One region of the Leclercia sp. genome, then DNA from elsewhere that is predicted to be linked to it. Evidence: predicted binding sites of a transcription regulator. Region 1 holds the regulator's gene; each other region holds the start of a gene.
What was found. The regulator Fur, encoded in region 1, represses iron uptake genes when iron is present. The targets are predictions, from matches to a motif close to ATAATAATGAGAACNACTATCAA.
Positions count from the first base shown of each region.

Region 2: the regulator Fur is predicted to act here: its motif matches at 3,386-3,408, upstream of V7Q49_RS00040 (Nramp family divalent metal transporter).
Region 3: the regulator Fur is predicted to act here: its motif matches at 5,283-5,305, upstream of ftnA (non-heme ferritin).

Region 1 is NZ_DAIQCE010000002.1:41,332-52,171, forward strand. Features, by position in the region: gene speF (ornithine decarboxylase SpeF) at 1-51, shown strand, start outside; gene potE (putrescine-ornithine antiporter) at 48-1,361, shown strand; gene pgm (phosphoglucomutase (alpha-D-glucose-1,6-bisphosphate-dependent)) at 1,441-3,081, opposite strand; gene seqA (replication initiation negative regulator SeqA) at 3,106-3,648, opposite strand; gene ybfF (esterase) at 3,832-4,605, shown strand; gene ybfE (LexA regulated protein) at 4,734-5,021, shown strand; gene fldA (flavodoxin FldA) at 5,177-5,707, shown strand; gene fur (ferric iron uptake transcriptional regulator) at 5,999-6,445, shown strand; gene chiQ (ChiQ/YbfN family lipoprotein) at 6,599-6,928, opposite strand; gene chiP (chitoporin ChiP) at 6,978-8,384, opposite strand; gene glnS (glutamine--tRNA ligase) at 8,818-10,485, opposite strand; gene nagE (N-acetylglucosamine-specific PTS transporter subunit IIBC) at 10,665-10,840, opposite strand, start outside.
Region 2 is NZ_DAIQCE010000001.1:3,471-14,310, forward strand. Features, by position in the region: gene V7Q49_RS00030 (EAL domain-containing protein) at 1-1,874, shown strand, start outside; gene V7Q49_RS00035 (NupC/NupG family nucleoside CNT transporter) at 1,916-3,103, opposite strand; gene V7Q49_RS00040 (Nramp family divalent metal transporter) at 3,448-4,689, shown strand; gene ypeC (DUF2502 domain-containing protein YpeC) at 4,719-5,057, opposite strand; gene mgrA (L-glyceraldehyde 3-phosphate reductase) at 5,184-6,182, opposite strand; gene ipdC (indolepyruvate decarboxylase) at 6,366-8,021, shown strand; gene V7Q49_RS00060 (ion channel protein) at 8,022-9,257, opposite strand; gene glk (glucokinase) at 9,462-10,427, shown strand; gene V7Q49_RS00070 (LytR/AlgR family response regulator transcription factor) at 10,469-10,840, opposite strand, start outside.
Region 3 is NZ_DAIQCE010000001.1:448,305-459,144, reverse strand. Features, by position in the region: gene V7Q49_RS02050 (non-heme ferritin-like protein) at 1-265, shown strand, start outside; gene V7Q49_RS02045 (anaerobic C4-dicarboxylate transporter) at 436-1,779, shown strand; gene V7Q49_RS02040 (DUF2766 family protein) at 1,860-2,111, opposite strand; gene azuC (stress response protein AzuC) at 2,209-2,292, opposite strand; gene V7Q49_RS02030 (MFS transporter) at 2,505-3,926, shown strand; gene V7Q49_RS02025 (RpiB/LacA/LacB family sugar-phosphate isomerase) at 3,968-4,606, opposite strand; gene yecR (YecR family lipoprotein) at 4,900-5,238, shown strand; gene ftnA (non-heme ferritin) at 5,445-5,942, shown strand; gene V7Q49_RS02010 (YecH family metal-binding protein) at 5,977-6,216, opposite strand; gene tyrP (tyrosine transporter TyrP) at 6,433-7,644, shown strand; gene V7Q49_RS02000 (YecA/YgfB family protein) at 7,724-8,392, opposite strand; gene V7Q49_RS01995 (branched-chain amino acid ABC transporter substrate-binding protein) at 8,823-9,941, shown strand; gene V7Q49_RS01990 (ABC transporter permease subunit) at 10,042-10,840, shown strand, end outside.

The DNA.
Region 1 (10,840 bases):
ATCAAACAACCTGCCGCTCAGCCTGCGCTGCTGAAAGGAGAAACATTATGAGTAAATCCAACAAAATGGGGGTGGTGCAGCTCACCATTCTCACCATGGTCAACATGATGGGCTCCGGCATTATCATGCTGCCAACCAAGCTTGCGGAGGTGGGGACGATCTCGATCATCTCCTGGCTGGTGACGGCGGTAGGTTCGATGGCGCTGGCGTGGGCCTTCGCCAAATGCGGGATGTTCAGCCGCAAGTCGGGCGGGATGGGCGGCTATGCCGAGTATGCCTTCGGGAAGTCGGGCAACTTTATGGCCAACTATACCTACGGCGTGTCGCTGTTGATCGCCAACGTCGCGATTGCGATTTCGGCGGTGGGTTACGGTACCGAGTTGTTCGGTGCCACGCTCAGCCCGGTACAAATTGGGCTGGCGACCATCGGCGTGCTGTGGCTCTGCACCATTGCTAACTTTGGCGGGGCGCGTATTACCGGGCAGCTCAGCAGCATCACCGTCTGGGGGGTGATCATCCCGGTGGTCGGGCTGTGCATCATCGGCTGGTTCTGGTTTAGCCCGACGCTGTACGCCAACTCCTGGAACCCGCACCATGTGCCGTTCTTCACCGCGGTAGGCTCGTCCATCGCCATGACGTTATGGGCCTTCCTCGGACTGGAATCCGCCTGTGCTAACGCCGAAGTGGTGGAGAACCCGGAGAAGAACGTGCCGATTGCGGTGCTGGGCGGCACCCTGGGCGCGGCGGTGATCTATATTGTTTCCACCAACGTAATTGCCGGGATTGTGCCAAATATGGATCTGGCCAACTCCACCGCGCCGTTCGGGCTGGCCTTCGCGCAGATGTTCACTCCGGAAGTCGGGAAAGTGATCATGGGTCTGATGGTGATGTCGTGCTGCGGTTCCCTCCTCGGCTGGCAGTTCACCATCGCCCAGGTGTTTAAAACCTCGGCCGATGCCGGTTACTTCCCGAAAATCTTCTCCCGCGTCACCCAATCAGAAGCACCGGTACAGGGGATGCTGGCGATTGTCATCTTCCAGAGCGGCCTGTCCCTGATGACCATCAGCCCGTCGCTGAACAGCCAGTTTAACGTGCTGGTCAATCTGGCGGTGGTGACCAATATCATCCCGTATATCCTGTCGATGGCGGCGCTGGTGATTATTCAGAAGGTGGCGAAGGTCGACCCGGGCAAAGCGAAAGTGGCCAATATTGTGGCGCTGGTGGGGGCAATTTACAGCTTCTATGCCCTCTACTCTTCCGGCCAGGAAGCGATGCTCTACGGGGCGATGGTGACCTTTATGGGCTGGACGCTCTACGGGCTGGTGTCACCACGCTTTGAGCTGAAAAATAAAATGAGCTAATAAAAAACGGCAACCCCAAGGTTGCCGTTTGAATTCGTAGGCCGGGCAAACGCAGTGCCGCCCGGCACACCTACAGCACTTATGCGTTTTTCAGCACTTCACTCACAATCTCAACCGCTTCTTTCTCAATCTGCTGACGATGCTCAGCGCCGAGGAAGCTTTCACAGTAGATTTTGTACGCGTCTTCGGTGCCGGATGGACGCGCTGCGAACCAGCCGTTCTCGGTCATCACCTTCAGGCCGCCAATCGACGCGCCGTTACCCGGTGCAGCCGTCAGACGTGCGGTGATCGGGTCACCCGCCAGGGTGCTGGCGCTGACCATCTCTGGCGACAGCTTTGACAGCGCCGCTTTCTGTGCAGAAGTGGCAGAAGCCTGCAGACGGTTGTAGCTCGGGGCACCGAAACGGGCTGCCAGCTCGTTGTAGTGCTCCTGCGGGTTCTTACCGGTAACGGCAGTGATTTCCGCCGCCAGCAGGCACATGATGATGCCATCTTTATCGGTAGACCACGGCGTACCGTTGAAGCGCAGGAAGGACGCGCCCGCGCTCTCTTCGCCGCCAAAACCGAAGCTGCCGTCGAACAGACCGTCAACAAACCACTTGAAGCCAACCGGCACTTCTACCAGCTTGCGGCCCAGGTCGTTAACCACACGGTCGATCATGGCGGAGGAGACCAGGGTTTTACCCACGGCAACCTCTGCGCCCCACTGTGGACGATGCTGGAACAGATAGTTGATCGCTACCGCCAGGTAGTGGTTCGGATTCATCAGGCCCGCCGGGGTGACGATGCCGTGACGGTCATAATCCGGGTCATTAGCGAAGGCGAGGTCAAACTTGTCACGCAGCGCCAGCAGACCGGCCATCGCGCACTCGGAGGAGCAGTCCATGCGGATCGCGCCGTCTTTATCCAGGTGCATAAAGCGGAAGGTCTGATCGACGTGATCGTTGACGATGGTCAGATCCAGCTTGTAGTGCTCGGCAATGCGTTTCCAGTATTCGATACCGGAACCGCCGAGGGGGTCCACGCCCAGCTTCAGGCCGGCTTTCTGGATCGCCGCCATATCGACGATATCCGCCAGCCCTTCAACGAACGGCTGCACCAGATCCTGCTCTTTCACGTGGCCGGAGGCCATCGCTTCGTCCAGGGAAATGCGCTTCACGCCTTTCAGGCCGTCGGCCAGCAGGGCATTGGCACGATCTTCCACCACTTTGGTGACGTTGGTGTCAGCCGGGCCGCCATTCGGTGGGTTGTATTTGATGCCGCCATCTTCCGGCGGGTTGTGGGATGGCGTGATCACAATACCATCCGCCTGCGCACCGCCTTGCTGGTTATGCACCAGAATGGCGTTCGAGACCGCAGGGGTCGGCGTATAGCCGTTGTTTTCCTGAATCACGACGTCCACGCCGTTGGCGGCCAGTACTTCCAGCACGGAAATAAAAGCGGGCTCTGACAGAGCGTGGGTATCTTTACCGACGTAGCACGGACCGGTGATGCCATTTTTGGCACGCTCTTCCGCGATGGCCTGAGCAATGGCCAGAATATGCGGCTCGTTAAAGCTGTGGCGTACCGCACTGCCGCGGTGCCCGGATGTACCAAACTTCACTGCGTGTTCTGCGTTACCCACTTCCGGCTTCAGCACGTAGTACTGCGCGGTAAGCTGGGCGACGTTAATCAAATCGCTCTGTTGTGCAGGTTGACCCGCACGATTGTGATTTGCCATTGCCTGGTCCTTCTGATGCAAGGGTTAGATAGTGCCGCAAACCTTATCAGTCAATTCCGCCGGGAACTGCATGGATTGCATGATGTGTTCGATCATGCTGCGCTTGCGTCCGGTGTTGGTATTGGTGATTACCCAGTACGGCGTACCAGGCAGGTGCTTGGGCTTAGTTTGATTGCCATTCTGTAACAGCGTTTGCTCGTCAGCCGCGAAATAGACGCGGGTACGACCGTGAAGTGACTCCGTCGCGTCGGCAAATGCGTTGTTATCCAGTGAATAGAGTGTAGTCAGCACCAGCATAAAGCGGTTAACTGCTTTCTTCTGCTCAGCGTATTCGTCAGAGAGCAGCAATTCGCGCATCGCACGCACTTTGTCTTTTACCGGTGACAGCGGCTTTTCCTGTGCGACAGCAGCGGGCTGGCGCGTTTCTTTGATGGCCGGAGCGGCAGACTGCGAGGCGGCGGCAATTTTCAGCATGCGCCGTAAAATGTCGGACGCGCTCTCACCAATGTGCCGCGTCTGGCTGGCGATATACTGATAAAGCTCGTCATCAACTTCGATTGTTTTCATCTTAATCCAGTGCGATATCTTATCTGAATACAAGTCGTTGGGAGTATAAGGTCAAAACCCAACAGCGGATAGCGTCAAGCCAGAATGGCGGCAAAAGTCAGAATTAACTGTTTCCTTGCAGCCGGGCGGCAGAATGGTCAACATGATACCCTAACCTGACATACGTAAAAAAAGAACTTTGCCATGAAATTGAATACCCGAGCGCAATCTGCACAATCGCCGCACAATAATTCTCCCATCGTCCTGGTGCATGGCCTGTTTGGCAGCCTGGATAACCTTGGCGTGCTGGCACGGGATCTGGTGACCGACCACGCGCTGCTGCAGGTGGACATGCGCAACCACGGTCTGTCGCCGCGCTCGCCGCAGATGACCTACGCCGTCATGGCTCAGGATCTGCTGGATACGCTGGATGAACACCATATTGAAAAGGCGATCCTGATTGGTCACTCAATGGGCGGTAAAGCAGTAATGGCGCTGACGGCGCTCGCACCAGAGCGCATTGCCGGGCTGGTGGTGATCGACGTCGCGCCGGTGGATTATGACGTGCGCCGCCACGATGAGATCTTCGCCGCCATTAACGCCGTGACGGACGCAGGCGTCAGCACCCGCCAGCAGGCTGCGGCGCTGATGCGTGAACACCTTGACGAAGAAGGCGTGGTGCAGTTCCTGCTGAAATCCTTCGTCGACGGCCAGTGGCGCTTCAACGTGCCGGTTCTCTGGGACCAATACGATCAGATCGTCGGCTGGCAGCCGGTCGCCGCGTGGCCGCATCCAACCCTGTTTATTACCGGCGGCAATTCGCCGTATGTGACCGAAGCGTACCGTGATGCGCTGCTGGCGCAGTTCCCTCAGGCGCGAGCGCACGTCATTGCCGGGGCCGGACATTGGGTCCATGCCGAAAAACCGGACGCGGTGCTGCGCGCTATTCGCCGTTACCTCGCTGACATCGAAAATTGATTAAAAAGAGAGCGACTGGTCGCCTGCGGGCCTCCAGTCGTTGGCGTGCCGTTTTCGGTGATGTATGATGGCGCGCTTATCGCCCGGGCATTAGCAGGGTGTCTTGTTTCCCCCGAAGTCTCAGAATCATGGCCAAAGAACACACGGACCGCACGACAATAGATCTGTTCGCGAATGAGCGTCGCCCGGGACGACCGAAAACCAATCCGCTTTCGCGTGATGAACAGCTGCGCATTAATAAGCGCAATCAGCTTAAACGCGATAAAAGTCGTGGGCTTAAACGCGTCGAGCTGAAAATGAATGCTGAAGCCGTCGATGCGCTGAATGAGCTGGCGAATGCCCGTGAGATCAGCCGCAGTGAGCTTATTGAAGAGATGCTGATCGCGCAGCTCGAGAAATGGCACGGCAAAGCGTAAGTCAGAAAACTCCCCTTCTTGTTGCTTTCATGTAGCACAGAGTGCAGTCCTGCGTGATAGCAGTTTCCGCAGGCTTCTCTGTTCTGCTATGATTGCCCTTATCCGTGGCTAAATTGCGCCACCATACCATTAAGTATCAAGAGGTTATTTTACTCATGGCAATCATCGGCATTTTTTTCGGCAGCGACACGGGTAACACCGAAAATATCGCAAAAAACATTCAAAAACAGTTGGGTAAAGACGTTGCCGATGTGCATGACATTGCGAAAAGCAGCAAAGAAGATATCGAAGGCTACGATATTCTGCTGCTGGGCATCCCGACCTGGTATTACGGTGAAGCGCAGTGTGACTGGGACGACTTCTTCCCTTCTCTGGAAGAGATCGATTTCAACGGCAAGCTGGTGGCCCTGTTTGGCTGTGGCGACCAGGAAGACTATGCAGAGTACTTCTGCGATGCCCTCGGCACCATTCGCGACATCATTGAGCCACGCGGCGCGGTGATCGTAGGACACTGGCCAACTGCCGGTTATCACTTCGAAGCCTCTAAAGGTCTGGCCGATGACAATAACTTCGTGGGCCTCGCCATCGACGAAGACCGACAGCCGGAACTGACCGCTGAGCGCGTCGACAAATGGGTAAAACAGGTTCGCGAAGAACTGCACCTCGACGACATCCTCAACGCCTGATGATGTCGCGGCGCAACGCTAAAGTTGCGCCGCATCGATAGGTAATACCAATCAAAATAATTGCTACAAATTTTTAACTTTTGCTGCCATACCTGTACAATGATCCAGGAGTAAACGGGGAACCTTGTAACAACTTTGTTGGCGGTACCACGTTTTTATAAGCATACTTTACTTGAGACTTGCAGTTTTCATTACGTCATGGCAGTTCTATAATGAGACGCATTATCCCAGGTGCATTTTCTGTCACTTCTTCTTTAGAAGTGAATCGTTTAGCAACAGGACAGATTCCGCATGACTGACAACAACACCGCATTAAAGAAGGCCGGACTGAAAGTCACGCTTCCACGGTTAAAAATCTTGGAAGTGCTTCAGGGTCCGGATAACCATCATGTCAGTGCGGAAGACTTATACAAGCGTCTGATCGACATGGGCGAAGAGATTGGTCTGGCTACCGTTTACCGTGTACTGAACCAGTTCGACGATGCAGGCATCGTAACGCGTCATAATTTCGAAGGCGGTAAATCCGTGTTTGAACTGACGCAGCAGCACCACCACGATCACCTGATTTGCCTCGACTGCGGCAAAGTGATCGAATTCAGCGATGATTCCATCGAATTACGTCAGCGCGAAATTGCCGCACGTCATGGCATTCGTCTGACCAACCACAGTCTGTACCTGTATGGCCACTGTGCCGAAGGCGACTGCCGCGAAGATGACCACGCGCACGACACCAAATAATCTTTGCATAGACTCTGAGCCAACCTGACGGTTGGCTTTTTTTTGCCTGCGATAATGTAAAAAAGCCCGGTGGCGCTGCGCTGTCGGGCCTACAAGGGTGAAATCACCCCCAGGCCGGTAAGCATAGCGCCACCGGGCGTGGCAAACAGCTCATTACTTCGCGTTGTTGCTGCGGATCTCCTGCCAGATTTTATCGCAGTTTTTGGTCACGTCCTGATTGTTACCCGTTTTACGCGCCTGAATACAGGCCTGGTAATCCGCCACCCGGACGGTTTCCTGGGTCGCAAACTGTTCGTGCGCCTTCTCCTGACGCAGCACGTCCAGCACGCTCTGACAGGCTTCAATCTTTTCCGGTGACCCTTCAGCGGTATTGATGCACGCGCTGTAGGCCTCTTTCAGACGGGTATCTTCTTTCTGGGTCTGGGGTTGTGCGCAGGCGGCCAGTCCTGATGCCAGCACTGCGACCATGACGATTTTTTTCAACATAACGATCTCCAGTCAGGCGGGGAGTGAGTCCCCGCCCGGATTGTCATCAGAAGATGGTGAACGGGGCGATAACCATGAACTTCACGTCACGCTCATCCTGGAAGATGTTGCCGTAGCCGCCGCCATAGCTTGGGATATCGGAGTGGTTGTCATACTGCGTGAAGTGCAGTTTGAACATGGTTCCTTTCGCGCGGCCGTCCTGCAGGGTGTAGATCGCATCCAGGCTGTAGGCCGATTCCTTAATCTTGTTGGAGGCGATATCTTCACGCTGACCGGCGCTGTTGATTAACCAGTCTGACGGTTTCGCATCCCAGGCATAGACATAGGACGCGCCAACGCTCCAGCCCGCAAGGTTCCAGTTGCTCAGATCATACATGGCACCGAAGAAGACCGCTTTTTCGCCGTTGGCGTTAAAGTCGGAGCGGTTATCCCACCACACGTCCAGACGACCGTTGGAAGACGCATAGGTTGGGGTCATACGCTGCAGGAAGTAACCCTGCTGCCCTTCCGCCTTGACGTAAGTCCCTTCCAGACGTAAATCGACCTGGCCGACCTTGTAGCCCAGCGTCAGCGCCTGCAGCCATGCTGTACCATCGTAGATATCATTCTCGGTGCCGCTGTCGGCTTTATCACGCGTGCCGTAGAACTGATAGCTGGTGGAGAGCGGGCCACCCACGATATCAAGCTTGTAGCTGGCTTTAGCAAAGTACTGATCGATAAAACCTTCAGCCTGACCAAAGGCCGCTTCCAGAATCAGGTTGTTTTTGAAATCGTACTTCGCGCCGAAGGAGTGGAGATAGTCGACGCGGGTTTTCCTGTCATTCTGATAGAACTTGTCCATCTCGAGGTGCCACGGCGCTTTATATTCGTTGGTCCACATGTACGAGAAACTCAACGCACCGCTATCACCGTAGTCAAAGTTGGCCCCGGCTTCAGCACCCTGATAGGTACCCGGCATAAAGCTCCAGTGCGGCGCCAGCAGGGTTTGACCGGTTGGCTGCAACCAGCCACCGCGTGCCCAGACCGGACCGTATTTAAATTTAGCCGCCGCTTTGTACAGGCTGATCCCGCTCTTATCGCCGGACCAGTCCTCTTTATAAGCTTTGTTGCTGGAGGAGAAGGCAATTTCGTTCGGGTGACCGCTGTCGCCGTTTTCCGCCATTTCGATGGCCGTGAACGCAGCCAGATCGAGACCGAACATATCGGCGGCATAGCCGGACTGGAAATCAAGGTTGGCGTTCCAGGTGGAGTGAGCGAGGTTCGTTTTGTATTTGTCTGACTCGACATCTTTGCGGTCACGTTCACGCTGCCAGTAATAGACACCGCCCGTGAGGGTTGAATCATCAATGAAACCTTCGGCCTGGGCTTTCGGAGAAACCATCCAGCCTGACATTGCTGTAACACCGGCGATAGCCAGCGCAAGCGCACTACGTTTGCCACTAAACGTACGCATAATTAATCCTCTTTGACGTATTTAAAGCGCCTTAAACGGCGAAAAACAAAAAAGTAAAAAGCGGAGGCAATCGGAAATACCCGCTTACATCTCCTGCCCCTAGACTATTTTTCGCGACGCGAATTATCAATGCTTTTCAGCGATCAAAAGTCAGGATTATGACAAAGCGCACATATTTGGTTGCGATTTGTAACAAAGGAAATGAGGGAGGATTTTTATTTAAAATAATGTGCGGAATGAGCGATTTATTTTTAATAAATAAAAGTTAAATATCACATCCGGTATCTATAGCGGTTAATTTTTGAAAGGGAAGAGAAAGCTAACCGTTCTAAGAAACAGAATTAATTCGCAACGCGAAGATTTAAAGGTTTAGGGTACGAGCTGCGGGCAAAAAAAACGCCGCATTACGCGGCGTTTTCAGGAGGAAAAGGGATTACTCGCCCGCTTTCGCCCAGGTATCACGCAGACCAACGGTACGGTTAAATACCAGTTTGTCAGCGGTAGCATAGCGGCTGTCGAGGCAGAAGTAGCCTTCGCGCTCAAACTGATAAGCGTGACCGGCTACGGCAGCTTTCAGTGATGGCTCGGCAAAGCCCTGCTTGATCACCAGAGAATCCTGATTAATTACCTGCAGGAAGTCCTCTGCCGCACCCGGATTTGGCACGCTGAACAGGCGATCGTACAGGCGGATTTCAACCGGCAGCGCATGCGCCGCGCTCACCCAGTGGATCACGCCCTTCACCTTGCGACCGTCGGCCGGATCCTTGCTCAGGGTCTCAGCGTCGTAGGTGCAGAAGATGGTGGTGATATTGCCTTCCGCATCTTTCTCGACGCGCTCGGCTTTGATCACGTAGGCGTTACGCAGGCGCACTTCTTTGCCCATCACCAGACGCTTGTACTGCTTGTTGGCTTCTTCACGGAAGTCGGCGCGATCGATCCAGATCTCGGCGCTGAACGGCACCTCACGGCTGCCCATCTCCGGTTTGCTCGGATGGTTCGGCATGGTCACCAGCTCGCTTTCGCCCTGCGGGTAGTTTTCGATAACCAGTTTCACCGGATCGATAACCGCCATAGCGCGCGGCGCATTGTCGTTCAGATCTTCGCGGATACAGGATTCCAGCGACGCCATCTCGATGGTGTTGTCCTGCTTAGTCACGCCGATGCGTTTGCAGAACTCACGGATGGAGGCTGCGGTATAGCCACGACGACGCAGACCGGAGATGGTCGGCATACGCGGGTCATCCCAGCCTTCAACGTGCTTGTCAGTCACCAGCAGGTTCAGCTTACGCTTGGACATTACGGTGTATTCCAGATTCAGACGAGAGAACTCGTACTGACGCGGATGCACCGGAATAGAGATGTTATCCAGCACCCAGTCATACAGGCGACGGTTATCCTGGAACTCCAGGGTACAGAGTGAGTGGGTAATGCCTTCCAGCGCATCGCTGATGCAGTGGGTAAAGTCGTACATCGGGTAGATGCACCATTTGCTGCCGGTCTGGTGGTGATCGGCAAACTTAATGCGGTACAGCACCGGATCGCGCATCACGATAAACGGCGAGGCCATGTCGATTTTGGCACGCAGACAGGCTTTACCCTCTTCGAAGCCACCGGCACGCATTTTTTCAAACAGCGCCAGGTTCTCTTCCACGCTGCGATCGCGGAACGGGCTGTTTTTACCCGGCGCGGTCAGCGAGCCGCGGTATTCGCGGATTTCGTCAGCGGAAAGCTCGTCAACGTAGGCCAGGCCTTTATTAATCAGCTCAACGGCGTAGGCGTACAGCTGATCAAAATAGTCAGAGGAGTAGCAGATGTCGCCAGACCAGTTGAAGCCCAACCATTGCACGTCGTTCTTAATGGACTCTACGTACTCGATATCTTCTTTCACCGGGTTGGTGTCATCGAAACGCAGGTTGCATTGACCCTGGTAGTCCTGTGCGATGCCGAAGTTCAGGCAGATCGATTTCGCGTGACCAATATGCAGGTAGCCGTTTGGCTCCGGCGGGAAACGGGTATGAACTGTGGTGTGCTTACCGGTGGCCAGATCTTCATCAATGATCTGACGGATAAAGTTGCTCGGGCGGGCTTCAGCCTCACTCATCGTGGATTCCTCAAAGCGTAAACGACGTATAACGGCATATGATCTTATAAGCCGGGCGTAGTGACAACCTTTAGTTACGCAAAAAAAGGTCTATGAAGAGAATTATCGGGGCGATTGCTGCAAAAAAAAGCGGCGGGGATATCCCCGCCGCTCAGGCATTAACGCTGACTCAGGAGCACTTATTTGCCTTTAATTTCATACAGAGGTGTCTGACCGGCAACAACCTGACCCTGCGCCTTGATCACCAGGCCGCTGAAGTCGTCGATATTGCTGCAGACAACCGGACTGATCATGGAGCGCGCATTGGCGTTCAGGAAGTCGAGATCCATTTCCAGAACCGGCTGACCAGCAACCA
Region 2 (10,840 bases), on a different contig from region 1:
CGCGCTGGCGCTACCATGTCCCCAGTCGCTTTATGGCCGCGCGCATTTCGTGGCTGGGCTTTGCCCTTCCGCTGGCAATAAAATTATCGATGTACCTCGCAGGCTATTTTTGTGATTTTCCCGTTACCCTCGCCAATTTCACCGACCGAGGCTCGGAGATTTATCATGTCGTCGATATTCAGAGCCTGGTGTGCGCCGTTATCATCTTTACGATGCTTTTCTATTATCCGTTAAGAATGATTATTAATCCGAATTATGCGCGTGCCTTCTGGCGAAGAAATATGCGTAATTCATTCTCATCCCGAAACCTGTTATTTACATCTGTATTACTTCTTTGCCTTATTTCTGTGCTTTTTCTGCTCTGTATACCCTTTACGTCCGATATTATTGCCGGCTATCTGGTACCTGTTATTTTCATTTTATTCACAATTGGCATCAGTCGCTTTCGCTATCCCCTGATTATTCTGGGCTGGGCGATAAGCGCGTTGCTGCTGCTGACCTATAACAGCAACTTTTTGCAGGGGGTACAGAACGGTTACTCGCTGGCGTTCGTGCTGTCGGTACTTATCTCCTTCGCCATCTGTCTGGCTTACATGTCGCGCATTTATCAGCGCAGCGAATGGCTTAAGCGCGACTGGCACGAGAGGGCGCTGGTCGATCCGCTGACCGGCTTGCGAAACCTGCGCGCCCTGGAATCCTTTCTGACGGACAACAAGGGCACCACCCTGTGCTGTTTGCGAATGGATAATCTGGAATTCCTGAGCCGTCATTATGGCCTGATGATGCGCGTGCAGTGTAAACGCGCCATTATTCGCCAGCTGCAGCCGCTGCTGATGCGTAATGAACAAGTTTTCCAAATCCCCGGAAACGAACTGGTGATAGTGCTTAGCGGCCCGGAAACGGGAGCACGGTTACAGCACATCGTGGATCATCTGAACAGCCGCAAAATCTACTGGAACAACACCGGTCTGGATATTGAGTTTGGCGCCGCCTGGGGAGGCGTGGAGTACAGATGCGGCGAAAGTCTCTACCACACGCTCGGTCAGCTCAGCTGGCTGTCGGAAAAGTCCTGTTCGGCGCATCAGGTCCTGTCCCTGAATAACAGTCTTGAAACGGTATCGGGGCAGACGACGGAGCGCGTCCTGATGCTGAGCAGGGTGAAACGGGCCCTGGACGAGGGCGGTTTACGCCTGTATGCCCAGCCCATCCAGAGTAGCGAAGGCATGGGCTACCACGAAATCCTTTCGCGTCTGGAGAGCGAGGGCGAGCTCCTGACGCCGGATAAGTTTCTGCCGCTGGTGGCGCAATTTAACCTCAGCCGGCGCTTCGATATCAGCGTGGTGGAGGCGCTGCTGACATGGTTGCGGGACCACCCCACAGACGCGCTCTGCCCGCGTTTCTCGGTGAACCTGATGCCCTTAACGCTGATGCAAAAAGAGGTCGCGGCGGAGATCATTGCCCTTTTTGAACGCTACGGGGTAAAACCGCAGACGGTGATCATCGAAGTGACCGAAGAGCAGGCGTTCTCCAATTCGGAAGTCAGCATTGCCAACATTCATCAGCTGCGTCACTACGGCTTCAAACTGGCTATCGACGACTTCGGTACCGGCTACGCCAATTACGAACGTCTCAAGCGCCTGCAGGCGGATGTCATCAAAATTGATGGCTGCTTCGTGAAGGATATTTGCAGCGACACGATGGATGCGATGATTGTGAAGTCGATCTGCAATCTGGCGAAGACACGGTCGCTGTGCGTGGTGGCGGAGTATGTCGAAACAGAGGAGCAGCGCGAGATGTTGCTCGCTTCTGGGGTGGACTATCTGCAGGGGTATTTAATCGGCAAACCGCGCCCGCTCAGTGAATTACAGGCATAAAAAAACCGGGGAGGATAAATCCCCGGTTTTTTTTAAGCTGATTACAGAACCAGTGCAGCGATAGACGCAGACAGCACGCTGACCAGCGTAGAACCGTAAACCAGCTTCAGACCGAAGCGGGAAACCACGTTACCCTGCTCTTCGTTCAGGCCTTTAATCGCACCCGCGATGATACCGATAGAAGAGAAGTTAGCGAAGGAGACCAGGAAGACGGAGAGAATGCCTTCGGCGCGCGGGGAGAGGGAACCGGCGACTTTCTGCAGATCCATCATGGCGACGAATTCATTAGAAACCAGTTTGGTTGCCATAATACTGCCCACCTGCAGCGCTTCGCTTGCCGGCACACCCATTACCCAGGCAATCGGGTAGAAGATGTAACCCAGGATACCCTGGAAGGAGATACCCAGAACGGCAGCAAACAGGGCGTTCAACGCGGAGATCAGGGCGATAAAGCCGATCAGCATCGCCGCAACGATAACCGCCACTTTGAAACCTGCCAGAATGTACTCGCCCAGCATTTCGAAGAAGCTCTGGCCTTCGTGCAGATTAGCCATCTGCAGGTTCTCTTCACTCTCATCCACGCGGTACGGGTTGATCAGCGACAGAACGATAAAGGTGCTGAACATGTTCAGAACCAGCGCAGCAACCACGAATTTTGGCTCCAGCATAGTCATATACGCGCCCACGATAGACATGGAAACGGTAGACATTGCGGTGGCCGCCATGGTGTACATACGGTTGCGGGACATTTTGCCGAGGATATCTTTATAAGCGATAAAGTTCTCAGACTGACCCAGGATCAGGGAGCTTACGGCGTTGAAAGATTCCAGTTTGCCCATGCCGTTCACTTTAGACAGCACGGTACCGATAGCGCGGATCACAATCGGCAGAATGCGAATGTGCTGCAGAATACCGATCAGGGCAGAGATGAAGACGATAGGGCAGAGAACTTTCAGGAAGAAGAATGCCAGACCTTCATCGTTCATTTTACCGAATACGAAGTTGGTCCCTTCATTAGCAAATCCGAGCAGTTTTTCGAACATCTCAGAGAAGCCCTTCACAAAGCCCAGACCCACGTCTGAGTTCAGGAAGAACCAGGCAAGCAGCACTTCAATGACGAGTAACTGAATAACATAACGAATACGGATTTTTTTGCGATCGCTGCTGACCAGCAACGCAAGCACGGCAACGACAACAAGTGCCAGGACAAAATGTAGGACGCGGTCCATATTTGCTCCAAATATGAGGCAGGTTTAATTTCGCTGCACATTCTATGAAACAAGCGTAAAGAAAACGAGATCAAAGCCACACTATAGTCACGTCCTGTGACGAGACTCAAAAATAGTGACATGAGATACATTTTTGTTATGTTGTGTAAATGAATTAAAAGTTAAGTTTGTGTGCTACGCTTCACAAAGGTGCGCGCTTTTTGCCCGCTTGCTTATCCACTATTCCAGCCTGCTTATTGTTCTTCGCTATCACTGCAATCACAATAACCTTTTTAAATGAACTTGATAATCATTCGCATTTTGGTAGCATTAAACATAGCAAAGGCTATATTCCTGAGGCAAAAATGAGCAACAGTCGCGTTGATGAGAGTAGCAGTGGCAGAGCAGCACGCAAAATGCGGTTTGCATTAATGGGACCTGCGTTTATTGCCGCCATTGGCTATATCGATCCCGGTAATTTTGCGACCAACATCCAGGCCGGGGCCAGCTTCGGCTATAAACTGCTGTGGGTGGTGGTGTGGGCCAACCTGATGGCGATGATGATCCAGGTGCTGTCGGCAAAACTGGGCATCGCCACCGGTAAAAACCTCGCCGAGCAGATCCGCGACCACTATCCGCGTCCGCTGGTCTGGTTTTACTGGGTGCAGGCCGAGATTATCGCCATGGCGACCGACCTTGCGGAATTTATCGGTGCCGCGATCGGCTTTAAGTTGATCCTTGGGGTATCACTGCTGCAGGGCGCGGTATTAACCGGTATTGCCACCTTCCTGATCCTGATGCTGCAACGGCGCGGGCAGAAGCCGCTCGAAAAGGTGATTGGCGGCCTGCTGCTGTTCGTCGCGGCGGCCTATATTGTTGAGCTGATCTTCTCCCGGCCTGACTTCGTTCAGTTAGGTAAAGGAATGGCGATCCCGAGCCTGCCCACCACCGAAGCGGTCTTCCTGGCGGCCGGGGTGCTGGGTGCGACGATTATGCCGCACGTGATCTATCTGCACTCCTCGCTGACCCAGAATCTGCACGAGGGGTCGCGGCATGAGCGCTACTCCGCGACCAAATGGGACGTGGCGATCGCCATGACCATTGCCGGGTTTGTGAATCTGGCAATGATGGCGACCGCCGCGGCGGCCTTCCACTTCAACGGCCATACCGGTATTGCCGATCTCGATCAGGCCTATCTGACCCTGGAACCTCTACTCAGCCACGCGGCGGCGACCATTTTTGGCCTGAGCCTGGTGGCGGCGGGTCTCTCGTCGACGGTGGTGGGTACCCTGGCGGGGCAGGTGGTGATGCAGGGCTTTGTGCGCTTCCATATTCCGTTGTGGGTGCGTCGCGCCGTCACCATGCTGCCGTCCTTTATTGTGATCCTGATGGGGCTGGATCCGACCCGCATTCTGGTGATGAGCCAGGTGCTGCTGAGTTTTGGTATTGCACTGGCGCTGGTGCCCCTGCTGGTGTTTACCAGCGACAAAAAGCTCATGGGCGATCTGGTGAACAGCGTAATGGTCAAACGGGCAGGGTGGGCGATAGTGGTGCTGGTGGTGGCGCTGAACCTGTGGCTGCTAATCGGTACGGCATTGGGGTTATAAAAAAGGCGCCGCGAGGCGCCTTTTCTCTGTTAGTGACGATGACCGTGTCCGCCATGACCGTGGCCGCGGCCACCGCGGTGGTCATCACGATCGTTCCAGCCTTCGCGATAGCCACGCTCATAGGCGTTACGTTTATCCCAGCCACGATGGTAGCCGTTGTCATGTTTGTGCCAGCGTTTGTCACGCCATTCATAATTACGATGCCAGTAGCCGCGGTCACGCCAGCCGCCACCGTCCCAGTAGTTACCGTAATTATCGCGATCGCCAATTTGTAATTTTACGGATGGCAACAGGGTGATTTCGCCAGCATTAGCGACCAGCGGGGCTGAAGCCATTAATACTGCTGCCAGAATCAGGGACCTGAACATTATTATTCTCCTTCACGATCGGAGCCGTAACCGGCTTGTTAATGCAATTTTAAGGGGCGGTAAAGCCCCGGATAATCGCTTTAACTCCTAATTCAGAAGGCGTAGCACTTTTTGCTAAAAGTGCTTTTATTCTGCGCTGTTCAGGATCGATTCGATTTCGCTAAGTTCCTCAGGCGTGAAATGACGATTTGCCAGCATGCCCACGGCATCGTCGATTTGCGCTGTTTTGCTGGCGCCAATCAGCACCGAGGTGATGGCCTCGTGATGTAATACCCAGGCCAGCGCCATCTGCGATAATTTCTGGTTCCGGCGTTCGGCCAGCGCATTGAGTTTGCGCACCTTCGCCAGCTTCTCTTCCGTGATCTGATCCGGGTTGAGGAAGCGGCTGCCGCTGGCGGCGCGGGAATCTGCCGGAATGCCGTTCAGATAACGGTCGGTCAACTGGCCGCCTGCAAGTGGCGAAAACGCAATACATCCCACCCCTTTCTGCTTCAGCACGTCCAGTAATCCCTCTTCAGGCGAACGTTCCAGCATCGAGAATTTAGGCTGGTGGATCAGGCAGGGAGTGCCCAAATCATTGAGGATCTCGATGGCCTGTCTGGCCAGCTCTGCCGGATAGTTGGACAGCCCGACGTACAGCGCCTTGCCCTGACGCACGACGTGGTCGAGCGCTTTCATGGTCTCCTGCAACGGCGTTTCCGGATCCGGGCGGTGGTGATAGAAGATATCAACATACTCCAGCCCCATACGTTTCAGGCTTTGATCGAGGCTGGCGATCAGATATTTACGCGAGCCCCAGTCGCCGTACGGTCCGTCCCACATGGTATAGCCCGCTTTGCTTGAGATGATCAGCTCATCACGCAGGGCGCTGAAATCTTCCTGCAGGATGCGCCCGAAGTTACGCTCTGCCGAGCCCGGTGGCGGACCGTAGTTATTGGCAAGGTCAAAATGCGTAATGCCCAGATCGAAGGCACGATGTAAAAGTTGACGGCTGTTTTCAATCAAGGTGGCATCGCCAAAGTTGTGCCACAGCCCGAGGGAGATGGCGGGCAGCTTAAGGCCGCTTTGCCCGCATCGTTGATACTCCATTGATTGATAACGATTTTGATTCGCCTGGTAAACCATGAGTTTGTCCCTCTGCGTCAGAAAGTCATTCAGTGTATACGTTTACACCATGACCGAGGCACACAGATTACCGCGCAAAAATACGTAAAGCATGGTTTCCATGATCTGATTATCGCCATTCCTGGACAGCTATCACGCTTCTTCAATACTCAAAGTGAAGTCAACATTATAAGGATAATAGTCATGCTTACCCCCTACACCGTCGCCGATTACCTGCTGGACCGCCTTACAGATTGTGGTGCCGATCATCTGTTTGGTGTGCCAGGCGACTACAACTTGCAGTTCCTCGATAACGTTATCGCCAGCCCGGATATTGGCTGGGTGGGTTGTGCCAACGAATTGAACGCGGCCTACGCCGCCGATGGCTACGCGCGCTGCAAAGGGTTTGCCGCGCTGTTGACCACCTTTGGGGTGGGCGAGCTCAGCGCCATGAACGGTATCGCGGGCAGTTTCGCCGAGCACGTACCGGTTCTGCATATTGTGGGCGCGCCGGGAAGCGCTTCGCAAAAAAGAGGGGAGTTGCTGCACCATACCCTCGGTGACGGCGAGTTCCGTCACTTCTATAAAATGAGTGAACCCGTCACCGTTGCGCAGGCGCACCTCACCGAACAAAATGCCTGCTATGAAATCGACCGGGTATTGACCGAAATGCTCCGGGAGCGCCGTCCCGGCTACATTATGCTGCCAGCCGATGTGGCAAAAAAACCTGCCAGTCCGCCTGTAAGCGCTCTCATTGACCGTCTTTATGAAAGCGATAGTTTCCGCCTTGACGCCTTCCGCCAGGCGGCGGAGAAAAGACTGGCAGCGAGCGAGCGCACCGCGCTGCTGGCCGATTTCCTGGTCCTCCGTTACGGCCTGAAAAACCAGCTTCAGCGCTGGGTGGAGCAGACGCCACTGGCGCACGCCACCCTGCTGATGGGGAAAGGGATTTTTGACGAGCGTAAACCGGGCTTCGCAGGCACCTACAGCGGCTCCGCCAGCGCCGGTGACGTCAACGAGGCCATCGAAGGTGCCGATACGGTGATCTGCGTGGGAACCCGCTTTACCGATACGCTTACCGCCGGATTCACCCACAAGCTTACGCATCAGCAGACCATTGACGTTCAGCCCCACGCCTCGCGGATCGGGGACGTCTGGTACACCGGGATCCCGATGACCCAGGCCATTGAGGTACTCGCCAGCCTGTGCCATCAGTACGCCAACACCACCACGGCGGCCCGTCCGGCCCGGCAGCTGCATGCGGTTCATCCCGGCTCGCTGACGCAGGATAGCTTCTGGAAAACGCTGCAAACCTACATTCGCCCGGGGGATATTATTCTGGCCGATCAGGGAACGTCGGCCTTCGGCGCTGGCGCCCTGCGTTTACCGGAAGACGTGAATTTTATCGTTCAGCCGATTTGGGGCTCGATTGGCTATACCCTTGCCGCCGCCTATGGCGCGCAGACGGCCTGCCCGGACCGCCGCGTAATAGCGATCACCGGCGACGGCGCAGCACAGCTCACCATCCAGGAGCTGGGCTCGATGCTGCGGGACAAACAGTGCCCGGTGATCATGGTGCTGAACAACGAAGGCTACACGGTCGAGCGTGCCATTCATGGTCCGAATCAGCGCTATAACGACATTGCGCTGTGGAACTGGACGCAGATCCCGCAGGCTCTCAGCCTGGATTGTCAGGCCGAGTGCTGGCGGGTGAGTGAGGCGGTGCAGCTGGAAGAGGTGCTGGAGAGAGTGGCGCACCCGGAACGGCTTTCGCTGATTGAGGTCATGCTGCCGAAAGCCGATGTTCCGCCGCTCCTGAGCGGCATTATTCAGGCGCTGGAAGCGCGCAAAAGCGCCTGATTATTTCTCATCGTGCCAGGCAGCCATCATGGGTCTGCCCGCCAGCAACAGCCAGGCGGGCAGCATCACGATACAGAGCAACGGCAGCAGGGTGGTGTCTGGCACCACCACTGCCGCCATAAACAGGCTCAGCCACGCGTCCCGGGTGACAACCAGCACCAGTCCCAGAATCGAACAGGAGATGGTGATCGCCGCCGGAACCGCCTCGACGTGCTCGTGCAGCATTAACCCCAGCGCGACGCCGATAAACACCGCCGGGAAGATCCGCCCACCGCGAAAACCGCAGGCCGCTGCCACCACCAGCGCCGCCAGTTTAATCAGCGCAAAGAGCAGATAATCTGAGACGCTGAACAGCTGGCCGAACGCCATCTGCTGCATCTCATCCAGCCCTTTAAACAGCGTAATATTGCCCCCGATAGCCCCGAGGATCCCCAGAATCAGCCCGCCCACACCGAGAATAAGCACCGGGTGTTTCAGACGATGCATCAGGCGGTGCAGACGCGGCAGGCACCAGACCGCCACCATTCCCAGCGCAATAGCAATGGCGGCGACAATCGCCCCGCTGAAGATATCGACCAGCTGCATCTGGCTGTAGTGGGCGATGGGCAGCGAAAAGTGGGGATGGAAAAACAGGCTGGTGGTCAGGGCCCCCGCGGCGGCGGACAACAGCGGGGCGAACAGACGATCCCAGAGCGGGATCTCGCTGTTGCCGCTCAGGGTCTGAGAAAAGATCAGCGCCGCCGCAACGGGGGTACCAAACAGTGCGCCGATGGTGCCCGCCGAGGCGAGAATGGTCCAGTCAAGGGCGTTCACCCGGGGGAAGATGCGCGAGCCTACGGCAACGGCGAGGGCGATATTCACCGCCATGACCGGATGCTCCGGCCCGAGGCTGACCCCGCCCGCCAGGCCGATAATCAGGGCGATAATCAGCCCGGGCAGGGCGGCCGCCTCGACCGGTGCGCCAATCAGGGGCTCTTTCGCCGGGTCCGGTCCGGCATGACCCGGGCTATAGCGGATCACCAGCCCCACGGCGATACCGGTCAGGGTGAGGGTCAAAATCACCCAGGCCGGGGAACTCGCGCTAAGGCCGACCGTAGAAGGCAATGACGTCCACAGTATTGCCTGTAATACTGAGGCAACTTTCATGATCACAATCAGAATCAGGCTGGAGGCGACGCCAATAATCAGCGCGGGAGGGGCCAACAGCAGCATTGTTCTGGCTCGCGGATGGAGCATGATGATTTCCTTGTAAAAAATGGCGGTCTTTACTTTGCACGCTCAGACTGATGCTAATAGTGCAAATGGTGCTGAAACGGTAAAGTTATTCTGTGACGAAGATCGATTATCCTGGGGTGCTTTTATTCAGGTCGTTGTTGTTATCGGGCCTTGAATTTAGAGTGTGCCAAAGAGTTATTTTGACTTTAGCGGAGCAGTAGAAGAATGACAAAGTATGCTTTGGTAGGTGATGTAGGAGGCACTAACGCGCGTCTGGCGTTATGTGACGTCAACACCGGTGAAATTTCGCGCGCTAAAACCTATTCCGGTCTGGATTATCCCAGCCTTGAAGCGGTGGTTCGTGTCTATCTGACCGAGCATGATGTCAGCGTGGAGGATGGCAGTATCGCCATTGCCTGCCCGATTACCGGTGACTGGGTGGCGATGACCAACCACACCTGGGCGTTTTCCACCGCGGAGATGAAAGCCAACCTCGGCTTTGCGCATCTGGAAATTATTAACGACTTTACCGCGGTGTCGATGGCGATCCCGATGTTAAAGCCGGAGCATCTGATCCAGTTCGGCGGCACCCAGCCGGTAGAAGGTAAGCCCATCGCCGTCTATGGCGCTGGCACCGGTCTTGGCGTCTCGCATCTGGTGCATGTCGACAAGCGCTGGATCAGCCTGCCAGGCGAAGGCGGGCACGTGGATTTCGCGCCGAACAGCGAAGAAGAGGGCATTATCCTCGAAGAGCTGCGCGCAGAGCTGGGCCACGTCTCGGCGGAGCGCGTGCTCTCCGGCCCTGGGCTGGTGAATCTCTACCGGGCGATCGTCAAGTCTGACGGCCGTCTGCCGGAAAACCTCCAGCCGAAAGACGTGACCGAACGCGCGCTGGAAGATAGCTGCACCGACTGCCGTCGCGCGCTATCGCTGTTCTGCGTCATCATGGGGCGTTTTGGCGGTAACCTGGCGCTGAATCTGAGCACCTTTGGCGGGGTCTATATCGCGGGTGGGATTGTGCCGCGCTTCCTCGAGTTCTTTAAATCTTCCGGTTTCCGCGGCGGCTTTGAAGACAAGGGCCGCTTCCGCGACTACGTCCGGGACATCCCGGTATACCTGATCGTGCATGACAACCCAGGCCTGCTGGGTGCCGGGGCGCATCTGCGTCAGACCCTCGGCCAGGTGCTGTAACCCTTCCTCCCCGGTGAACGTCCGTTTACCGGGGATCATCCTCACAGGTGCATCAGCTGGCGAAACTCTTTCACCTTGCTGCGACTCACCGGCACCTGAAAATCCAGATCCTTTAGTCGCAAAATGTAGGTGTTGTTAAACCAGGGCTCGATCTCGCGGATCTTGTGCAGGTTGACGCAGAACGAACGGTGACAGCGGAAAAAATGGCTCGTCGGCAGCTTGCTGCAGAATTCGGTGATGTTCATCGGCATGACGAACGACTCGCGGCGGGTATAGACAAAGGTCATCTTCTCATGCGCTTCGGCGTAGTAAATATCGTCCACCGGCGTCACGATGATGCGCTCATCCTTAATCAAATTAATGGTGTCATTTTCACGCGTCACTGGGGAGGCGGCGACCTGTCCCGCGCCGGA
Region 3 (10,840 bases), on a different contig from region 1:
TAATTGCCTGGAAGCGGTCTTCCAGCGCACGCTGGAAGAGTATGAACAACGCTCCCTGACGCTGAATCAATTAACGGATGAAGCGCGTAAAATGCAGGACCTCTCCACGCTCAACTTCCTGCACGATATTGAAAAAGAACAGCAGCAGGATGGGGTATTACTGAAAACCGTCCTCGATGAAGTTCGCCAGGCGCGTCGCACCGGAATGGGTCTTGAACAGACCGATCGCCACCTGCTTAACGTCGTCAACTGCCAGCACCACTGATTCTGCACGTCACCTCATTTACCCGGCCTGTGCCGGGTAATTTTGTTACAAAAATGCAATCAACCCTTTGCTTTTCTTAATCTTTAACAAATTCGATCTGGCTCCCACCGAATAACCCTCCTCCGTGTAATGATTTGCGAAAATTTTATTTTCACAGACGAGGGATGCGTATGATTACCGTTGAATTTATTGTCATTATCCTGTGCCTGCTCATTGGCACCCGGTTCGGTGGGATGGGACTGGGGCTGATAAGCGGCATTGGCCTGTTTATTCTCAGCTTTGTCTTTGGGCTTCAGCCTGGTAAGCCTCCGGTGGATGTCATGCTGACGATCCTGGCGGTCATTGGCTGTGCGGCCACACTGCAGACGGCCGGGGGACTGAACGTGATGATGCAGTTTGCCGAACGGCTGCTGCGGCGGCATCCGCAGCACATCACCCTGCTTGCCCCTTTCACCACCTGGATGCTCACCTTCCTGTGCGGCACCGGCCATGTGGTCTATACCATGTTCCCGATCATCGCCGATATCGCGTTGAAAAAAGGCATCCGCCCCGAGCGCCCGATGGCGGTGGCGTCTATTGCCTCACAGATGGCGATTACCGCCTCGCCGGTGTCGGTTGCCGTCGTCTCGCTGCTCTCAATTCTTGCCGCACAGCACGGGGTCGGTCAGGCGTTTGGCATTCTGCAGATCCTCGCAATTTCGGTCCCGGCCTCGCTGGCAGGGGTCGCGATTGCCGCGCTCTGGAGTCTACGCCGCGGCAAGGATCTGGCCGATGACGACGAGTTTCAGGCCCGGCTGCAGGATCCTGAACAGCGTAAGTTTATCTACGGCAGCACCGACACTTTAATGAATCAGCGCTTCCCGAAGCAGGCCTACTGGTCGACCTGGATCTTCTTCGCCGGGATTGCCGTCGTGGTGCTGCTGGGCGCTATGCCCGAGCTGCGTCCGGCCTTTGAGGTAAAAGGTAAAATGACGGCCCTGTCGATGAACCTGGTGATCCAGATGATGATGCTGATCGCCGGGGCCGTAATGCTGATGATATGTAAAGTGAATGCCGCGGCGATTTCAAACGGGGCGGTGTTTAAAGCCGGGATGGTGGCCATTTTCTCGGTCTTTGGCGTGGCGTGGATGAGCGATACGTTTTTCCAGGCGCATCTGGATGAGCTGAAGATGGCCCTTGAGGGGGTAGTAAAAAGTCACCCCTGGACCTACGCCATCGTGCTGTTCCTGGTCTCGAAACTGGTCAATAGCCAGGCGGCAGCGCTGACCGCGGTCGCCCCGATGGGGTTAATGCTGGGGATCGATCCGAAGATGCTGATTGCCTTCTTCCCGGCGTCGTACGGCTATTTCGTTCTGCCCACCTACCCCAGCGACCTCGCCTGCATTGGCTTTGACCGCTCCGGCACCACGCGCATCGGCAAGTTTATTATCAACCACAGCTTTATTCTGCCAGGGCTTATCGGGGTCAGCTGTGCCTGTGCGGTAAGCTATCTGCTGGTGCAGACCTTCATGTAACCCTCATTCCGGGCGACCCTGGGTCGCCCGTTCAGTTTATTCTCACAAAACCATTTCTAAATTCAAAACGTCGGTTTATTTTAGTGAGACTCGCCCTGCGGCGTGAACTTCAGTTCAATCAGCGCAATGGCTTTCTGAACCGCGCGCAGCGTGACGGGGTCGGCTGACGCAGGATTGCTGGCGAAATCGATGTTTCTGAGCTGGCTGGACATCTTCTCGCGCACCTCAGCCGGGGCGATGATTTCAATCACATCAAGGATTTGTTTGATGACCAGCTGGCATGCAACAACGTCAGAGATCAGTTCCTGATCGGCACTCAGGTTTTGAGACATAGGCTTCTCCTGTTTGAAAGGCGGCCATAGTAGCAAAACACCTGGCCTGATGCGGCCTGCAGGCACAAAAAAACCTGCCGAAGCAGGTTTTTTGTTATCAGAACATCGCGCCTGGCGGTACGTCCTTGAAGGTCTTGCAGTAGGATTCGAACATGCTTTTCAGGATTTTGCGCAATTTCATTGTTTTGCTCCGGCTATTTGTTATGCAGGTGTTATTGTTGATGCGCTTATAATATGACCGCCATCACAAAAATCAATGATTTTGTGATATTCATCACGGCAGTTTATTTAAAATAAAACAGCGTTCCCGTTAAAAATAAATACAAATCATGCGATTAGAAGCGTACTTGTTCCTGTAAATTTTTAAAAAAAATTTTAAGTGGTAGAGGAAAAATGACCGAAAACATCTCCGGTAAAGCGGCCAGCGGGATCTCCCCCGCCGCGCTGTTGGTGGCTGGCGCGTTCTTTATGGAGTTTCTCGACGGGACGGTGATCGCCACCGCGCTGCCCGATATGGCGAGAAGCTTCGGCGTGCAGGCGGTGGATCTTAACATCGGCATCAGCGCCTATCTTATCACCCTGGCGGTGCTGATCCCGGCGAGCGGCTGGATTGCCGATCGTTTTGGTGCCCGTAAAATCTTCACCCTTGCGCTGGCGATCTTCACCCTCGCCTCGGTGCTGTGCGGCCTCGCCACCAGCGTCGATCAGTTCGTCGCCATGCGCGTCCTGCAGGGGATGGGCGGCGCGCTGATGGTGCCGGTCGGGCGGCTAGCGGTGCTGCGCACCACCCCGAAACATCTGCTGATCACCGCCATTGCCACCCTCACCTGGCCCGCGCTGGTGGCACCGATCATCGGCCCGCCGCTGGGCGGCTTTATTACCAGCTATGCCAACTGGCGCTGGATCTTCTTTATTAACGTGCCGCTGGGGCTGATTGCCATCGTGCTGGCGCTGCGCATCATCCCGGACATCTATGAGGAAACCCGTCGGCCGTTCGACACCCCGGGCTTTATCGCCACTTCGATAGCCATGGTGAGCCTGGTCTGCGCCATGGAGATGATGGGGGCGCAGGAGGTGAATACCGCACTTACCATCGCGCTGCTGGCCGTCGGGGTTGTGACTTTGATTTATGCCCTGCGCCATTTCCGGCGCGCTGAATGGCCGATGATCCGCCTCGACGCCCTGAAGGTACCCACCTTCCGCGTGACCATGTACGGCGGGTCGCTGTTTCGCGCCTCTATCAGCGCCGTACCGTTTTTGCTGCCGCTGCTGTTCCAGGTGGGATTCGGCATGGATGCGTTCCACTCCGGTTTGCTGGTGCTGGCGGTGTTTGTCGGCAACCTGACCATCAAACCGGCGACCACCCCGCTGATCCGCGGGCTGGGTTTTAAAAAGCTGCTGTTGATTAACGGGGCGCTTAACGTGCTGGCTCTGCTGGCCTGTGCCTTCCTGACGCCGCAAACCCCGGTGTGGGTCATCATGCTGGTGCTCTATCTGGGCGGCGTATTCCGTTCCATACAGTTTACCGCCATCAGCACCCTCGCCTTTGCCGACGTCCCTTCCCCGCAGATGAGCTATGCCAATACCCTGTTCTCGACCGCCACCCAGCTGGCGGTGGGACTGGGGATCACCCTCGGCGCGATTGGGATCCGGATCGGGGAGTTATGCAGCGAGATGCTGGGGATGGCGGCGCTGCCGGGGATCAGCTTCCGCCTGGCGTTTGTGGCGATTGCGCTGGTCTGTCTGCTGGGGATGTTCGATACCCTGCGGCTGGTGAAAGATGCCGGCAGTGCGGTATCCAGAAAGCGGGCATAAAAAAAGCCAGCGCAAGCTGGCTTCTTCCTGATGTTGGCAACTTAGCCGATAATACCGCGGACAAAGGCTTCGATCTCTTTATCCTGGCAGTTCTCAAAGAAGCACTGCTGGAAACGCTGGCCGGTCACCGCCGTTTTGACCAGCTCTGGATCGATAGCACGCAGGGTGTCGAGATAGTTCTCTTTAACAACCGCAGCTTTCACCTGGTTCAGAATGCCGGCGTTGCGAACCTGCGGCTCTTTACGGTCCTGCGGATAACCTTCGCCTTTACGACCGGTGAAGGCTTTTTCGAAGATGAAGCGAACATTCAGCTCTGCACCCCAGCCGAAGCCTTTGGCGAATGGCAGGGAGAGCGCGTTACCGTTGTTGATCTGGGCAAACAGGAAAGCATCCGCCGGATCGATGCAGTAGCCGCACACCACGCCCGGGTGGATGTTCAGGGACATCAGCGCGCCCTGGCCGGTACCGCAACCGGTCACGACGAAATCAACCGCTTTTGAGTTCAGCAGAATGCTCGCCATGATCCCCAGGTGAATATAGGTCAGGTGGTGATCGTTTTCGTCGCTCATCCCAACGTTGTAGACCGGGAAACCTTTCTCTTCAGCAACGGCGTTCAATTCCTTGAGGATGATGGCGTTTTTTGGCGCCTGGCTGTTTTCCATCATCAGTGCAATTTTCATTCTTCGTCTCCTGAATGCGATGCGGGGCATCCCGCTGTGAATAGCTTACCTGTTCAACCTTACTACTAAGCAAACACACTTTCAAATTAAGTGAAAAATAGTTTCAAAAAACAAAGATGCGCTCACAATTTTGTACTCAGGCGCGTTTTTGCCACCATTAAGAAACGGATGGCGTAGGATTGAAGGAGCCGGGGCTCGTAGCAAAGAGAAGGGGCAGAACAGGCGTTTAATCCTGGCATTGCGATGCACATCAGCCGCTAGTATAGGTTATTTCAACGCATTCAGAGTGTTCTATGAAGAGATTATGCACTGGCGGCCTGCTCCTGTTGCTGGCAGGCTGCGGCGTCACCCGGCAAGCAGAAGTCAGCAGCGTCGACGTCACGTCAGGTGTTGTCATGCTCAATTACGATCAGGCCATGTTGCAGAACGCCCGCTATGACGACTACGTCACCAGCGGCACCGCGACCCGTGAATGCCAGGCGATGGGGTACAGCACGGCTATGGCCTACGGTCAGCCGATCAAAACCTGTAGCCTCATCAGCGGCTCGCTGTGCCTTAATGAAACCATGACCATCCAGTATCAGTGTCATGGCTATGCCCCGCAGCCCGTCGTCACCCCCGCGTATTATTAATTCCGTTGCCAGCGGTCCTGCTGGCAATAATATTTCAAACACGAAACAGAATAATTCTCATTAATAGAATTAAATTACCCGCAATGCGTTTTATTCCCATTCGTATTATGATTATTTAAATATTTATTTTACTTTTTGCAAATAAATAAATAACAAATTATAGTGACGCTCACGTTGACCAGTTAATAATAATACGGAGCTGCACCATGCTTAAAACTGAAATGATCGACAAGCTTAATGAGCAAATGAATCTGGAGCTTTACTCTTCCCTGCTCTATCAGCAGATGAGCGCCTGGTGTAGCTATCACAGTTTTGAGGGCGCCGCGGCATTTATGCGCCGTCACGCGCAGGAAGAGATGACCCACATGCAGCGTCTCTTTGATTATCTTACCGATACCGGCAGCCTGCCGCGCATTACACCGGTGGCTTCACCGTTTGCCGAATACGCCTCGCTGGACGAACTTTTCCGCGCCACCTACGAGCACGAGCAGCTGATCACCCAGAAAATTAACGAACTGGTCCATGCGGCCATGACCGGCCAGGATTATGGCACCTTTAATTTCCTGCAGTGGTATGTGGCAGAACAGCATGAAGAAGAGAAACTGTTTAAATCGGTTCTCGATAAACTGTCGCTGGCCGGGAAATCCGGTGAAGGGCTGTACTTCATTGATAAAGAGCTGTCGACGCTCGATGCACAAAATTAATATTAACGCGGCGCCTTCCGGCGCCGCATTATTTTTAATGTCGACACATTTTACTTTCGTGGGTTGAAAACCCGCTATCCCGCGGAATAAATTTCCCGCGTGCCGCCAGAAAAGCCACCAGCTCCGTCGCAGTCATTTCCGCCGCCGAACAGGTGTGAAAACGCGCTTCCTCACCAAACCGTGCGGTAATTGCCGCCACCAGGCTCGCTTCGGTGTACTGCTCACCAGACTCTATCATCATCGTCAGCACGTCGTGCCCATGTATGGATGCCATAAACCCTCCTGAATGAAAGGCGCAGCCTGACAGGTTCTGCCCCTGCCCGCCTTGCGCTGGCGCAGGATTCGCTTTCGATCTCCCTGCCCGCGGATTGTGATTAATTTCGTAAAGCTGACTTTACAGGTGTTGTAACGGCTGTTTGACGAATCTGCGCTTTTACCTTACTCTGCGCCGCAGATTTTGTCGCGATAGTGCAAGGCCGTAGAGGAAAACGTGAAGAACAGAACGCTGGGAAGTATTTTCATCGTCGCCGGAACGACGATTGGGGCCGGGATGCTGGCGATGCCGCTGGCAGCGGCGGGCGTCGGGTTTGGCGTCACGCTGGTGTTACTGGGCGTACTCTGGGCGCTGATGTGTTACACCGCCCTGCTGCTGCTGGAAGTGTATCAGCACGTTCCTGCCGATACCGGACTGGGATCGTTGGCCGGGCGCTATCTGGGCCGCTTCGGCCAGTGGATCACCGGCTTTAGCATGATGTTCCTGATGTATGCCCTGACCGCGGCCTATATCAGCGGCGCGGGTGAGCTTATCGCCTCCAGCGTTAACGACTGGTTTAACGCCGATATCTCCCCCACCACCGGGGTGATCTTCTTTACCCTGATTGGCGGCGGCGTGGTCTGCGTGGGCACCTCGCTGGTGGATCTGTTCAACCGTTTTCTGTTCTCGGCAAAAATCCTCTTCCTGGTGGTGATGCTGGCGCTACTGGCACCGCACATTCATAAAGTCAACTTGCTGACCCTGCCGCTGGAGAAAGGGCTGGCGCTGTCGGCCATCCCGGTGATTTTTACCTCGTTTGGCTTTCACGGCAGCGTGCCGAGCATCGTCAGCTATATGAATGGCAACGTGCGCAAGCTGCGCTGGATCTTTATCACCGGCAGCGCCATCCCGCTGGTGGCGTATATCTTCTGGCAGCTGGTGACGCTAGGCAGCATCAACTCATCGACCTTTATGGGGATGCTGGCCAGCCATACCGGCCTGAACGGGCTGCTGCAGGCCCTGCGGGAAGTGGTCGCATCGCCGCACGTGGAGCTGGCGGTGCATCTGTTTGCCGACCTCGCCCTGGCGACCTCGTTCCTTGGCGTGGCGCTGGGCCTGTTCGATTACCTTGCCGATCTGTTCCAGCGCAGCCGCACCGTTAGCGGGCGTATTCAGACCGGGGCGATCACCTTCCTGCCGCCGCTGGCCTTTGCGTTGTTTTATCCGCGTGGGTTTGTGATGGCGCTGGGGTATGCAGGTGTGGCGCTGGCGGTGCTGGCACTGCTGCTGCCGTCGCTGCTGGTCTGGCAGAGCCGTAAGCATCATCCAGGCGGCGACTACCGGGTGCCAGGCGGGAAACCGGCGCTGTGTCTGGTCTTCGCCTGCGGGATTGCGATCATTCTGGTGCAGTTCGGGATTGCGGCGGGGCTGTTACCGGCAGTGGGATAAGCCGTTGTGCCGGGTGGCGCTGCGCTTACCCGGCCTACGATACCTGTTGGCCGTGCAAGCGAAGCGCCGCCGGGCGCTGTTAATGCAGACAGCAGTTCTTGAATTTCTTACCGCTGCCGCACGGGCAGGGATCGTTGCGACCGACTTTGGTGCCGTTGATCACCGGCTGCTGGGCGACCGGCTCCTGCGGGTTGGCAATCCAGTAGTTGTACAGACGCAGCGCCGCAGGACGAATGCTCTCGATGCTCTGCTGGAACTCCTCTTCGCTGAAGCTATCCAGGCGCTCAAAGTTCTCTTCGGAGCCGTGCAGGGCGATCAAATCCAGATCGGCACGCAGGGACTCCGGCAGGGATGACCAGTCGGTCAACGCCACGCCGCGCATATAGCCGAAGCACCACTCTTCCACCACGGTATAGGTTTCACCCTCGACATCGTTCATACCAAACATCGGTTCAAACTGTTCCGGGTAGTCGCTCAGGCGCTCGGCGATGTCGTTCATGTGCTTGAAGCAGAGATCGATAAAGCGGTTCATCTCGCGATCGTTCTTCCAGCGCGGAATGTTTTTCTCACCGCCCCACACCGCCACCAGCCAGCGGTCCGGCTCAACCACCACCGGGCCAGACAGCACCGCGGTCAGCATCCCGTCGAGCTCCGAGACGTCCATCACGGATTCGGCGTCATTACCGTAGGTCATTAAGGTCTCTTCCAGCCACTCCATTTCGGTTTCGTTTAACGGGCCTTCGGTCATGGGTAAATCTCCTGCAGAATAGAATTGCGTGCAGATTAACACAGAAACCCCGTTACACGGTCCCTTTCCCCTGCCGTTACCGGGCGCTTTAGTGGTGCAAAACGGTTCAAATCGTGACCGTTGCACAACTTATGTGCTTTGTTGTTAATGAGATGTGATCCCCGCTGTAATTTCACTTCGTGGTGCCGGGTGGCTTAAAACGGCGCTCTATACTGAAAATTGTCGAAACACTGGCAATACGCTGCCGTTCTGGCAACCATTTTGCTTACTGTTGTCCTGAGGGTGAAAACCTTCAGGCAATCTCGCCTGTTTCTGCGGTATGTCGTCCGTTTAGTGCATTACGTTTTGAATACGTTTTGGATTGGGTACGCCTCCGGCGTTCGGCTACACAGGGTTCGTGCATAAAACCACTCAGAAAAGGTACATAATAATGTCGCTGAAATTGATCAGAAGTCCTCTCTCTATCGTGCTGGCAGGGTGTCTGGTGACGGCGTTTTCCGCCCAGGCTGATATCGTGATTGGCGTGGCAGGACCCTTCACCGGGCCGAACGCAACCTACGGAGATCAATACTGGCACGGCGCGACGCAGGCCGCGGAAGACATTAACGCCGCGGGCGGCATTAATGGCGAGAAGATCAAACTGGTGCAGGGCGATGACGCCTGTGAACCGAAGCAGGCCGTCTCGGTCGCTAACCGTCTGGTTGACCAGGATAAGGTCAAAGCCGTGGTCGGCCACTTCTGCTCCTCCTCCACCATGCCGGCCTCCGAGGTCTATAACGACGCTGGCGTACTCGCCATCACCCCCGGCTCCACCAACCCGCTGATCACCGAGCGCGGGATGAACGACATGTTCCGCATGTGCGGTCGCGATGACCAGCAGGGTCAGGTCGCCGCTGATTTTATTATTGATAAGCTGAAGGCCAAACGGGTGGTGATCATTCACGACAAAGACACCTACGGCCAGGGGCTGGCGGATGCCACCAAAGCGGCGCTGGCGAAACGTGACGTTAAGGATGTGATGTACGAAGGCCTGTCGCGCGGCGAAAAAGACTTTAACGCGCTGGTGACCAAAATCGGTGCCCAGAAGCCGGACGTGGTCTTCTTTGGCGGCTGTCACCCGGAAGCGGGCCCGCTGGTGCGCCAGATGCGTGAGCAGGGCGTGCAGGCCAAATTCTTCTCCGGCGACTGCATCGTCAACGAAGAGATGGTCACCGCTGCCGGGGGCGCGCAGTACACCAACGGCATCTATATGACCTTCGGTAAAGACCCGCGCCTGATCCCGGAAGGCAAAGCGGTGATCGACAAATTCCGCGCCGGTAAATTCGAGCCAGAAGGTTACACCCTCTACTCTTACGCCTCCGTACAGGCCATTGCTGCGGCCTTTAAAGCCACCGGTTCCGATCCGGCGAAAGCCAGCGAATGGCTGAAGGCCAATTCGGTGGATACCGTAATGGGCAAAAAATCCTGGGACAGCAAAGGCGACCTGAAAGTCTCTGACTACGTGGTGTATGAGTGGGACGACAAGGGTAAATATAAGGAAGTGCAGTAACGGGACGGAATCACGCTCAACGTCGGTATGGCGACATACCGACGCACTAAAACCATCGGGCCGCACCGCAACCGGCGGCCTATAACACGAGCGCGCGATGATGGAAACTTTCTTTCTGCAGCAGTTAATCAATGGCCTGACGCTGGGGTCGGTCTACGGATTGATCGCCATCGGCTACACCATGGTCTACGGCATTATCGGCATGATTAACTTCGCTCACGGCGAAGTGTATATGATCTCTGCCTATCTCTGCGCCATCGGCCTGGCGCTCCTCTCCTTCTTCGGGCTGGAATCCTTCCCGCTGCTGATCCTCGGCACGCTGGTCTTCACCATCGTGGTGACGGGGGTATATGGCTGGACCATCGAGCGCATCGCCTATAAACCGCTGCGTAACTCCACGCGCCTGGCGCCGCTGATCTCCGCCATCGGCATGTCGCTGATCCTGCAAAACTACGCTCAGATCAGCCAGGGTCCACGCCAGCAGGGGGTCCCCACCATGTTGGACGGGGTGCTGCGTTTTCATATTGGCGAGGGCTTTGTGCAGATCACCTACACCAAAGTCTTCATTCTGATCGCCTCGTTCACCGGGATGCTGTTGCTCACCTGGATCATCAGCCAGACCCGGCTCGGGCGGATGTGCCGCGCCGTGCAGCAGGATCGCAAGATGGCGTCGATTCTGGGCATCAATACCGACCGGATAATCTCCCTGGTGTTCGTGATTGGCGCGGCGATGGCCGGGCTGGCGGGGGTGCTGATCACCATGAACTACGGCACCTTTGATTTTTACGCCGGGTTTATCATCGGGATTAAAGCCTTCACCGCCGCCGTCCTCGGGGGGATAGGCTCCCTGCCCGGCGCGATGCTCGGGGGGCTAATCCTCGGCATTGCCGAGGCGCAGT